DNA from 3 places in the Lentzea sp. NPDC036955 genome. Region 2 is predicted to be linked to each of the others. Evidence: riboswitches for the same ligand, from Rfam matches in the RefSeq annotation. Region 2 holds a riboswitch; each other region holds the start of a gene.
What was found. Region 2 has a riboswitch for S-adenosylmethionine ahead of thrC (threonine synthase). Riboswitches for the same ligand answer to the same signal wherever they lie in the genome.
Positions count from the first base shown of each region.

Region 1: linked by a shared signal. The riboswitch ahead of ACZ7CF_RS24780 (aminotransferase class V-fold PLP-dependent enzyme) and the one ahead of thrC (threonine synthase) in region 2 are both predicted to bind S-adenosylmethionine.
Region 3: linked by a shared signal. The riboswitch ahead of ACZ7CF_RS10860 (methionine ABC transporter ATP-binding protein) and the one ahead of thrC (threonine synthase) in region 2 are both predicted to bind S-adenosylmethionine.

Region 1 is NZ_JBVJRC010000007.1:221,234-224,471, forward strand. It holds gene ACZ7CF_RS24780 (aminotransferase class V-fold PLP-dependent enzyme) at 1-1,309, opposite strand, end outside; SAM riboswitch class IV at 1,344-1,458, opposite strand; gene ACZ7CF_RS24785 (potassium/proton antiporter) at 1,531-3,009, opposite strand; gene ACZ7CF_RS24790 (M28 family metallopeptidase) at 3,143-3,238, shown strand, end outside.
Region 2 is NZ_JBVJRC010000015.1:201,503-204,740, forward strand. It holds gene ACZ7CF_RS38885 (DNA internalization-related competence protein ComEC/Rec2) at 1-17, shown strand, start outside; gene thrC (threonine synthase) at 97-1,353, opposite strand; SAM riboswitch class I at 1,365-1,484, opposite strand; gene holA (DNA polymerase III subunit delta) at 1,563-2,540, shown strand; gene rpsT (30S ribosomal protein S20) at 2,742-3,008, opposite strand.
Region 3 is NZ_JBVJRC010000003.1:354,265-357,502, reverse strand. It holds gene ACZ7CF_RS10870 (transglycosylase family protein) at 1-59, shown strand, start outside; gene rsmA (16S rRNA (adenine(1518)-N(6)/adenine(1519)-N(6))-dimethyltransferase RsmA) at 251-1,072, shown strand; SAM riboswitch class I at 1,161-1,254, shown strand; gene ACZ7CF_RS10860 (methionine ABC transporter ATP-binding protein) at 1,473-2,471, shown strand; gene ACZ7CF_RS10855 (methionine ABC transporter permease) at 2,468-3,151, shown strand; gene ACZ7CF_RS10850 (MetQ/NlpA family ABC transporter substrate-binding protein) at 3,180-3,238, shown strand, end outside.

The DNA of each region.
Region 1 (3,238 bases), on a different contig from region 2:
TTCGGCTGTCGTCCTCGGCCACCCAGCGGCCGTCGCGCTGCGCGTAGGTCCACTTCGGACCTTCGGTGACGAGAGTGCGCAGCGCGGCCACCAAACGGTCCACGTGCTCGGCCGTCGTCCCGAGACCGATCGACGCGCGCACGGCGCGGTCTTCGTGCGAACCGGCCTTCTTCACCAGACGTCCCACGACCACATGGGCGCAGAACGCGCCGTCACGCACGCCGACGCCGTACTCGGCCGACAGCGCCGCCGCGAGGAAGCCCGCGTCGAAGCCGGGGACCGTGAAGCTCACGACGCCCACGCGGTCGACGTCGGTGAGGATCGAGAGCTCGCGCAGGCCGGGGATGGCGCGCAGGCCGTCCCGCAGCCGCTGCAGCAGCTCCTGCTCGTGCGCGATCGTCTGCTCCCAGTGCCGCGACAGGATCTCGCAGGCCGCGGCCAGCGCGTGCACGCCGATGACGTTCGGGCTGCCCGCCTCGTGCCGCTCCGGCACCGCGGACCACGCGACGCCGAGCCGGTCGCCGTGGTCGGTCACCTTCGCCGTGGCGCCGCCGCCCACCAGGTAAGGCTGGGCCTGCTGCAACCAGTCGGACCGGCCGACGAGCACACCGGCGCCGAACGGCGCGTAGATCTTGTGGCCGGAGAACGCCAGGTAGTCCACGCCCAGCTCACGGGCGTCGATCGGGCGGTGCGGGGCGAGCTGCGCGGCGTCGAGCGCGATGCGGGCGCCGTGCCTGCGGGCGACCTTCGCGAGCTCGGCGACCGGCCACAGCTCCCCCGTGACGTTGGACGCCCCGGTGACGATCACGAGCCGAGGACCGACCGGGGCGGCGGCCAACGCCCGGTCCAGCGCGACGAGTGCCGCGCCGGACGAGGAAGGAGTGGAGATGCGCTGCACATTCGGCCCGCGCCAGGGCAGCAGCGCGGCGTGGTGCTCGCTGTCGAACAGCACGACTGCGGTGCCCTTGGGCACGCTGCGGGCCAGCAGGTTCAGCGCGTCAGTGGTGTTGCGGGTGAAGACGACGGCGTCAGTGGAGCGGGCGCCCACGAACCGCCGGACGCGGTCACGCGCCTGCTCGTAGACGCGGGTCGACACCTGGGAGGCGAAGCCGGCGCCGCGGTGCACGCTCGCGTACCAGGGCAGCAGCTCGTCGACGGCGTCGCGCACCTCCCGCAGGCAGGGGGCGGAGGCGGCGTGGTCGAGGTTGGCGTAGGTGACGCGCTCTCCGGTCACCAGCGGGACGCGCAGGTCGGAACCGACGACGGCGGGAACCTTGGTGGTGGTGTCCGGGGTGATCGCGAGCGTCATCGAGCTGCCTCCTGGGCCGGGGGGCCTTCTCGGAGGCCCGCGCTTGACCGGCGCCCTGCGCGCCGGACCAGGTCCTCACCAAGGGCACCCCACCGCGGTTGGAGGGTTGCCGGCCAGCAAGCTTGGGCTTGACGCTGGCTCTCATGACCTGCAGACGACGTTAGCGGGCGCGTCACGATCCGTCGACACCTGATCACATCGTGAGAAGCGTCGGGGACCGACTATTCGCCGGTCTCGCCCTTCCACCGCGCGTAACGACCGGCCCGGTCCACGGCGCGAACCCGCCGTTCGGTGGCGTCGCGCGCCTCTTCTGTGGTCACGATGAGCAACTGGTCGCCGGTCTGCAGCCGGGTCGTCGGAAGTGGCGTGAAGCTCTTGCCCGAGCGCACCACGAGGCTCACCGTGGCGCCGGTGGGCATGCGCAGCTCGGTCATGTAGACGCCGTGCAGCTTCGACCCGCGCTGGATGTGCACCTGCAGCAGCTCGGCGCCGAGCTCGTCCAGCGGCGAGGAGTCGACCTGGACCTCCTGCGGCTCGCTCGCGTTGACCAGCCCGAGCCGCCGCGCGAGGAACGGCAGCGTCGTGCCCTGCACCACCGTGAGGACGATGACCAGCAGGAACACCGCGTCGACCAGCTCGCGCGCACCCTCGACGCCCTGGATGAGCGGGATCAGCGCGAACACGATCGGCACCGCGCCGCGCAGCCCCGACCAGGAGAGGAACGCCTGTTCCCGCCACGGCACCTTGAACGGCAGCAACGACAGCACCACCGACAGCGGGCGCGCCACGAACGTGAGCACCACGCCCGCGATCAGCGCGGGCACCAGCACGTCGAGCAGCCGGGACGGCGAGGCGTAGAGGCCGAGCAGGACGAACAGGCCGATCTGGGCCAGCCAGCCGAGCCCCTCGGCGAACGACAGGGTGTCGGCGCGGTGCGGCAGCCGGGCGTTGCCCAGGACCAGCGCGGCGACGTAGGTGGCGAGGAAACCGGACGCGTGCGCCAGGTCGCCCGCGGTGTAGGCGATCACGCAGACGGCGACGGTGGCGAGCGGGTAGAGGCCGGTGGCGGGCAGGGCCGCGTGCCGCAGTCCCGTGCCGCCCAGCCAGCCGAGCGCGACGCCGATCAGCGCGCCCGCTCCCAGCTCGTAGAGCACCAGCAGCGGTGCCGTCCACGAGATCTGGTCGGACGAGGCGAGCAGCACGACCGCGATGTAGACGGGCGCGTCGTTGAGGCCGGACTCCAGTTCGAGCGCGCCGGTGAGCCGTGCCCCCACCCCCAGCGACCGCAGGACGCTGAACACGGCCGCCGCGTCCGTGGACGACAGCACCGCACCCCAGAGCAGCGCCATCCGCCAGTCGAGGCCCAGCAGGTGGTGCAGCGCGGTTCCGGTGATGGCGACGCTCACCGCAACGGCCACTGTGGACAGTGCGACGCCCAGCCAGAGCGAGGTCTTGACCGCGTGCCACCGGGTCGTCAGGCCGCCCTCGGTCAGGATCAGCACCAGCGCGGCGATCCCGAGGGACTGGGTGAGGCCGGCGTCGTCGAAGTCGATGCCGAGCACCGACTCGCCCAGGAGCACGCCGATGCCCAGGTACAGCAGGAGTGAGGGCAGCCCGAGGCGGATCGACACCCGGACCGCGATCACGGAGATCAGCAGGACCGCGGCACCGACGCCCAGGACAACCGTGACATCACCCACCCGGACCATTCTGGTTGATCACCACCGAGTTGAACTAATCCGACGCGAAACCGACCTTCGCCCCTAGCGCGGCTCATGCACGGCAGAGCATGTTGATCAGTGGCTCAATCCCTACCCTGCACGGAGTTGAACCATGAGGATCCTGATCGCGCTGGCGGCCGCCCTGACGGTGGCCGGAACCGCGCCGGCGCAAGCGGCCGCTCCGGCGGTCCTGGCAGCACCCGACATC
Region 2 (3,238 bases):
CCGCGATCACCCTCTGACGCTCACCGCGTGAAACGACGCGGTCCGGGGACGCGGACGTCCCCGGACCGGGAGGAGGTGATCTGCTGAACGAACGACCTAGCCCAGTGCCTTGAGCACGGCCTCGGCCGACGGCGGCACAGTGGCGCGCGGGCCGATCGTGTCGCCGAGGGCGTCGAGGGTCTTGAGGCCGTCACCGGTGATCAGCAGGACGGTCTCGCCGTCGGGGTCGAGCTGGCCCGTCTCGATCAGCTTCTTCGCCGTCGCCACGGTCACGCCGCCGGCGGTCTCGGCGAAGATGCCCTCGGTGCGGGCGAGGAGCTTGATGCCCTCGACGACCTCTTCGTCGGTCACGTCCTCGATGGCGCCGTTGGTGCGGCGGACCGTGTCGAGCACGTACGGGCCGTCGGCGGGGGCACCGATCGCCAGCGAGCGGGCGATGGTGTCGGGGCGGACCGGGCGGATGACGTCGTGGCCGTCCTTGAAGGCGGTGGACACGGGCGAGCAGCCGGTGGCCTGGGCGCCGAACACGCGGTACGGGGAGGCCTCGACGAGGTCGAGCTGGCCGAGCTCGCGGAAGGCCTTGTCGATCTTGGTGAGCTGGGAGCCGGAGGCGACCGGCACGACGATCTGGTCGGGCAGGCGCCAGCCGAGCTGCTCGGCGACCTCGTAGCCGAGGGTCTTGGAGCCCTCCGCGTAGTACGGGCGGACGTTGACGTTCACGAACGCCCAGTCCTCGTGCTCCGCGGCGAGCTCCTGGGCGAGGCGGTTGACGTCGTCGTAGTTGCCGTCGACGGCGATCAGGGCGCCCTCGTAGACGGCGCTCATGAGGATCTTGGCGCGTTCCAGGGAGGAGGGGACCAGTACGACGGACTCCCAGCCGGCGCGGGCGGCGGCCGCGGCGACGGCGTTGGCGAGGTTGCCGGTGGAGGGGCAGGCCAGGACCTTGAAGCCGAGCTCGCGGGCGGCGGCCAGTGCCACGCCGACCACGCGGTCCTTGAAGGAGTGGGTGGGGTTGCCGGTGTCGTCCTTCACCCAGACCTTGCGGACGCCCAGCGCCTTCGCGAGGCGGTCGGCCTCGACCAGGCGGGTGCCGCCGGGGTCGGTGTTCGGGTGCTGTTCCACAGTGGACGGAACGGGCAGAAGGCCGCGGTAGCGCCAGATTGAACGGGGGCCGGCCTCGATGTCCTCGCGCCGCACCCTGCCGAAGTCGTAGGCCACTTCCAGCGGCCCGAAACACTCGAGACAGGCGTATTCCGGAGCGAGAGGGGTCTCATTTCCGCACTCACGGCACAGCAGCGCGCGGGCGGGGCCGAGGTCGAACTTGGTGCTCGTGGGCACAGTGACAGCAGTCATCGCGAGGTATCTCCTCATCTTTCCCGCGAAATCGAACGGGTCGGAATTGGCACCGTGATCGTCTGCGCATAGCGCTGACGCCGGTTGCCGGGGCTTCTTCGGGCCGGTCCCTCTGCCCCTCTGGATGAGCGGTGTTCAGTTGTGGCCACCAACGTACGGCACGTCTCCGCCGCTCGGCCACAAACGTCCACGATTCGGGACGTGGGAGGATGCGGAGCGTGAGCGCACCGGAGTCACTGCACCTCGTCGTCGGCGAGGAGGAGTTGCTGGTCGAACGCGCAGTTCGGGCGGCACTCGAGGCCGCGCGCGCGGTCGACGCGTCGGCCGACCTGACCCGCGTGCAGGTGAGCGATCTCACGCCGCCGGAGCTCGCCGAGCTGGTGAGCCCGTCGCTGTTCGCCGAGGGCCGGGTGATCGTCCTGCAGAACGCGCAGGACATCAGCAAGGAGATCGCCGACACGGTGCTCTCCTACCTCAAGGCGCCCGCGGACGGGGTGACGCTCGTCGTCGTGCACACCGGTGGCGGCCGCAGCAAGGCGGCCAAGGACCTGCCCGGCCAGCTGAAGAAGGCCGGTGCGGCGGTCACCGAGTGCGGCAAGGTCACCAAGTCGGCCGAGCGCGAGGCGTTCGTGCGCAACGAGGTGCGGCAGGCAGGCGGCAAGATCGACCCCGAGGCGGTCGCGACGCTCATCGACGCCGTGGGCACGAACCTGCGCGAGCTCGCCGCGGCGGCCTCGCAGCTGGTGTCGGACACCGACGGCAAGGTGACGGTCGAGGAGATCCGCCGCTACCACCAGGGCAAGGCCGAGGTGACCGGGTTCGCCGTCGCGGAGAAGGCCGTCACCGGTGACCGTGCGGGCGCGATGGAGTCGTTGCGGTGGGCCATGCAGCTCGGGGTGCCGCACGTGCTGGTCGCCGACGCGCTGGCGGACGCGGTGCGCACGGTCGCACGCGTCTCCGCGGTGGGCCGGGCCGACCCGTTCAGCCTGGCCGGTCCGCTCGGCATGCCGCCGTGGAAGATCAAGAAAGCTCAGGCGCAGGCCCGCGGCTGGGAGCAGGCGGGTCTCGCGGACGCGATGCAGGTGGTCGCGGGGCTCAACGCCGACGTGAAGGGCGTGGCCGCCGACGCCGACTACGCGCTGGAGCGCGCCGTGCTGCGGATCGTGGCGGCACACGGCCGCCGGTAGCACCCTCGCGGCGTTCCCGCGGAACCGTCCACGCACCGGAATTGACCGTGCCGCGCCAGCTTCCGCACGGAGCGGCGCGTCGTGAAGCCCAATGAGGTGAATGCGTGGAGCGACTCCATGGCCCTCATCCCCACCAGAACAGCGAAAAGGGCCCGCTCCACGAGGAGCGAGCCCTTCCCGACGGCTCTGAGGTGAGCGGAATCAGCCCTCGAGCTGGTTCGCGCGCAGCGCCATCGCCGACTTCTTGTTGGCGGCCTGGTTGGCGTGGATGACGCCCTTGGTGGCGGCCTTGTCGAGCTTGCGGGACGCGTCCTGCAGCAGCTCCAGGGCCTTCGCCTTGTCACCGGCCTCGGCAGCCTCGCGGAACTTGCGGATGGCCGTCTTGAGGGACGACTTGACCGACTTGTTGCGCAGGCGCGCCTTCTCGTTGGTCTTGATCCGCTTGAGCTGGGACTTGATGTTCGCCATGCGACATCACCCTTCTGTGTCGAAACCGGAGTTCGTGACGCGCTTGGTCGGCACCGGCGAGAGCCGGCTCTCCTCCACGGCGGAGCGCCGCGCGTTCACGACGACGAAGGATATCAGGCCAGCTCAGCGCACCGTGAACCCGGCCTGGTCGGCACGAGCTGACAGCACGAACGCCGTGGAAGCGGTTCAATACTGCTGAAACGCCTGTTCAGCGTGCCGCGGCGACCGGT
Region 3 (3,238 bases), on a different contig from region 2:
GCCGTGGCGGCACGTACTCCGCGTGGCCCGGCTGCCGCGCGAAGCTCGGCCTGCCGTAACCCCGCCTCCCCACCCATCCCTCCCCTCTGCTTGACCGCACGCGGGGACCTTTCGTACTCCAGGTGAGTACGAAAGCTCCCCGCGTGCACTCGTCGCAGCAGGGGGCGGGGGTCTTCGGTGGGTGACTTGAGGTCTTCGGTGGGCAACCTGAGGTCTTTGGTGGGTGACCTGAGACAATGCCCCGGTGAGCCTGTTGGGACCCGCCGAAGTCCGCCGTCTAGCTGAAGAGCTGGGCATCCGCCCGACCAAGAAGCTGGGCCAGAACTTCGTGCACGACCCCAACACGGTCCGCAAGATCGTCGCCGCCGCCGGTCTGACCGACGAGGACGTCGTCCTGGAGGTCGGCCCCGGCCTGGGCTCGCTGACCCTCGCGCTCCTCCCGGCGGCCGCTGAGGTGGTCGCGGTCGAGATCGACCCGCCGTTGGCGCACCGGCTGCCCCAGACGGTCCAGGAGCACGACCCGGCCAACGCCGGCAAGCTCCACGTGGTCCTCAAGGACGCCATGAAAGTCACCCAAGAGGACCTGCCGGTACAACCGACCGCGATCGTCGCCAACCTGCCGTACAACGTCGCGGTGCCCGTGGTGCTGCACCTCCTGCACGAGCTGCCGAGCCTGCGCAAGGGGCTCGTCATGGTCCAGGCGGAGGTCGCCGACCGGATGGCGGCGAAGCCCGGCAGCAAGGTCTACGGGGTGCCCAGCGTGAAGCTCGCCTGGTACGCCGACGCGCGCAAGGCGGGGTCGGTCGGGCGCAACGTCTTCTGGCCCGCGCCCAACGTCGACTCCGGGCTGGTTGCCTTCCAGCGCCACGAAAAGCTGTTGTCCACAGTGGACAAGAACAAGCTGTTCAAGATCGTCGACACGGCCTTCGCGCAACGCCGCAAGACCCTCAGGGCCGCCCTCAAGAGCTACACGCCGCACGTCGACGAACTGCTGGCCGAAGCGGGCATCGATCCCCAGGTCAGGGGCGAGCAGTTGAGCGTGATCGACTTTGTCCGGATCGCCGAGGTCTGATCCGGCGATCCTTCGGCCAACAGTGTGATCTGTCGAACGAATCCGAATCTGGCTTGCGCAACCGAACGTCCGTCCGGTTGACTGCTAACTGCCATCCGGAGCGACTGAGAGACCTGGCTCTACGACGTCGCAGCAACCACCCGCTGGATGCGGGCAGGTGCTAACGCCAGGACCGATGGAGGATCACGTGGGTACCTCGCGAATGCTGACGCGCCGTCGAGTCGTCGACCAGTGCCGTCGCACCGCTTCTGCATGTCGTCGCCACCTCGTCTAAGGCGCCTTCTCAAAGTCCTTTGACGCGCACTCGGTCGCTGAGTGGCGCACACACCTGAGCAGAACTTCGACCGCGCACCCCCGCACAACGGGAGCGTGCGCCGTCGCGCGCAGCCGTGGAGCAGAAGTGATCACTGTCGAAAACCTCACCAAGTCCTTCCAGGGTGTCAACGCGCTGAACGGCGTCACCCTCGACGTCCAGGCCGGCACCGTGCTCGGCGTCGTCGGCCCGAGCGGCGCCGGCAAGTCCACGCTGGCCCGCTGCGTCGCACTGCTGGAGCGCCCCGACTCGGGTGCGATCCGCGTCGACGGCACCGACATCACCTCGCTCGACGGCTCGGCGCTGCGTGCCGCCCGCCGGCAGATCGGCGTTGTGCCGCAAGGGGACTCGCTGCTGCGGCAGCGGACCGCGGCCGGCAACATCGCGTTGCCGCTGGAGTCCGCCGGCGTGCCGGGACCGCAGCGGCGCACCCGCGTGGGCGAGCTGCTGGACCTCGTCGGGCTCACCGACAAGGCCGCCACCTACCCCGACCAGCTCTCCGGTGGGCAGCGCCAGCGCATCGCCGTTGCGCGCGCCCTCGCCGCCAACCCGTCCGTCCTGCTGGCCGACGAGCCCACCAGCGCACTCGACCCGGAGACCACCGGGTCCGTGCTGGCGGTGCTCGACCGTGCGCGCGCAGAGCTGGGTGTGACCGTCCTCGTCGTCACGCACGACATGGGTGTGGTCCGCAAGATCTGCGATGACGTCGCGGTCCTGGAGCAGGGCCAGGTCGTCGAGCACGGCAAGGTGCTCGACCTCGTCAACAACGCCGCCAGCCGTACGAGCTCCGCGCTGCTGCCCGCCGTCGACCTGAACCCGATCAACGAGAACGCCTACGACCGCGTCGCGGACGTCGTGCTCGTCGGGTTCGCCGCGGTCGGCGCGCTGCTGCCCGAGGCCGCGCACCGGTTCGGCGTCGAGCTGAACATCGTCGGCGGCGGGCTCACCCGCCTCGGCGAGACCCCCGTCGCGCGGTTCCGCCTCGGCCTGAACGGCGAGCGGTCCGACTCGGCGCTGGAGTGGATCGGTGAGGCCGGCGGCGCGGTTCAGAGGTCCCTGAAGGGGCCGCAGGGAGTAGCTGCGTGAGGTCTGCAACACCCTGGTCCGACGTGGTGAGCTACCTCGTCGAGGCCACCGGGGAGACGCTGTACATGGTCGGCGTCTCCACCGTGATCGCCACAGTTCTCGGAGTTCCCGTCGGGGTCTGGCTGCAGCTCACCGCCAAGGGCGGGCTGCGGCCGAACGCCGCGGTGCACAGGGCCCTCAGCTTCGTCACCGACCTGGGCCGCTCGATGCCGTTCATCGTGCTGCTCGTCGCCCTCACGTCCGTGACCCGCCTGATCGTCGGCGGGTCCATCGGCAGCACGGCGGTCATCGTGCCGCTGGCCGTGGGAGCGATCCCGTTCGTCGGGCGGCTCGTGCAGAACATCCTGTCCGAGGTGCACGTGACCGTGGTCGAGGCCGCGATCACGACCGGTGCCTCGACGCTCAGGATCGTGCGCAGCGTGCTCATCCGCGAGTCGTTGCCGGCGCTCATCAACGCCATCGGCGTCACGGTCATCGCCCTCATCGGCTACTCGGCCATGGCGGGCGTGATCGGCGGCGGTGGCCTCGGCGACCTGGCCATCCGCGAGGGCTACCAGCGCTTCAACGACCGGATCCTGTGGAGCACCGTGGCGTGGCTCGCCGTGCTCACCACCGTGATCCAGTTCGGCTTCACCCGTGCCGCCCGTGCGTCGGACCGACGCCGGCACGCCTCCGTCTGACCCAGTAGCAATTCTCAAAAGGAACGTCATGCGCATTCGTGCTGCCCTCATCGCTGCCGCTTTGACCGGTTTGACCGCTCTGTCCGC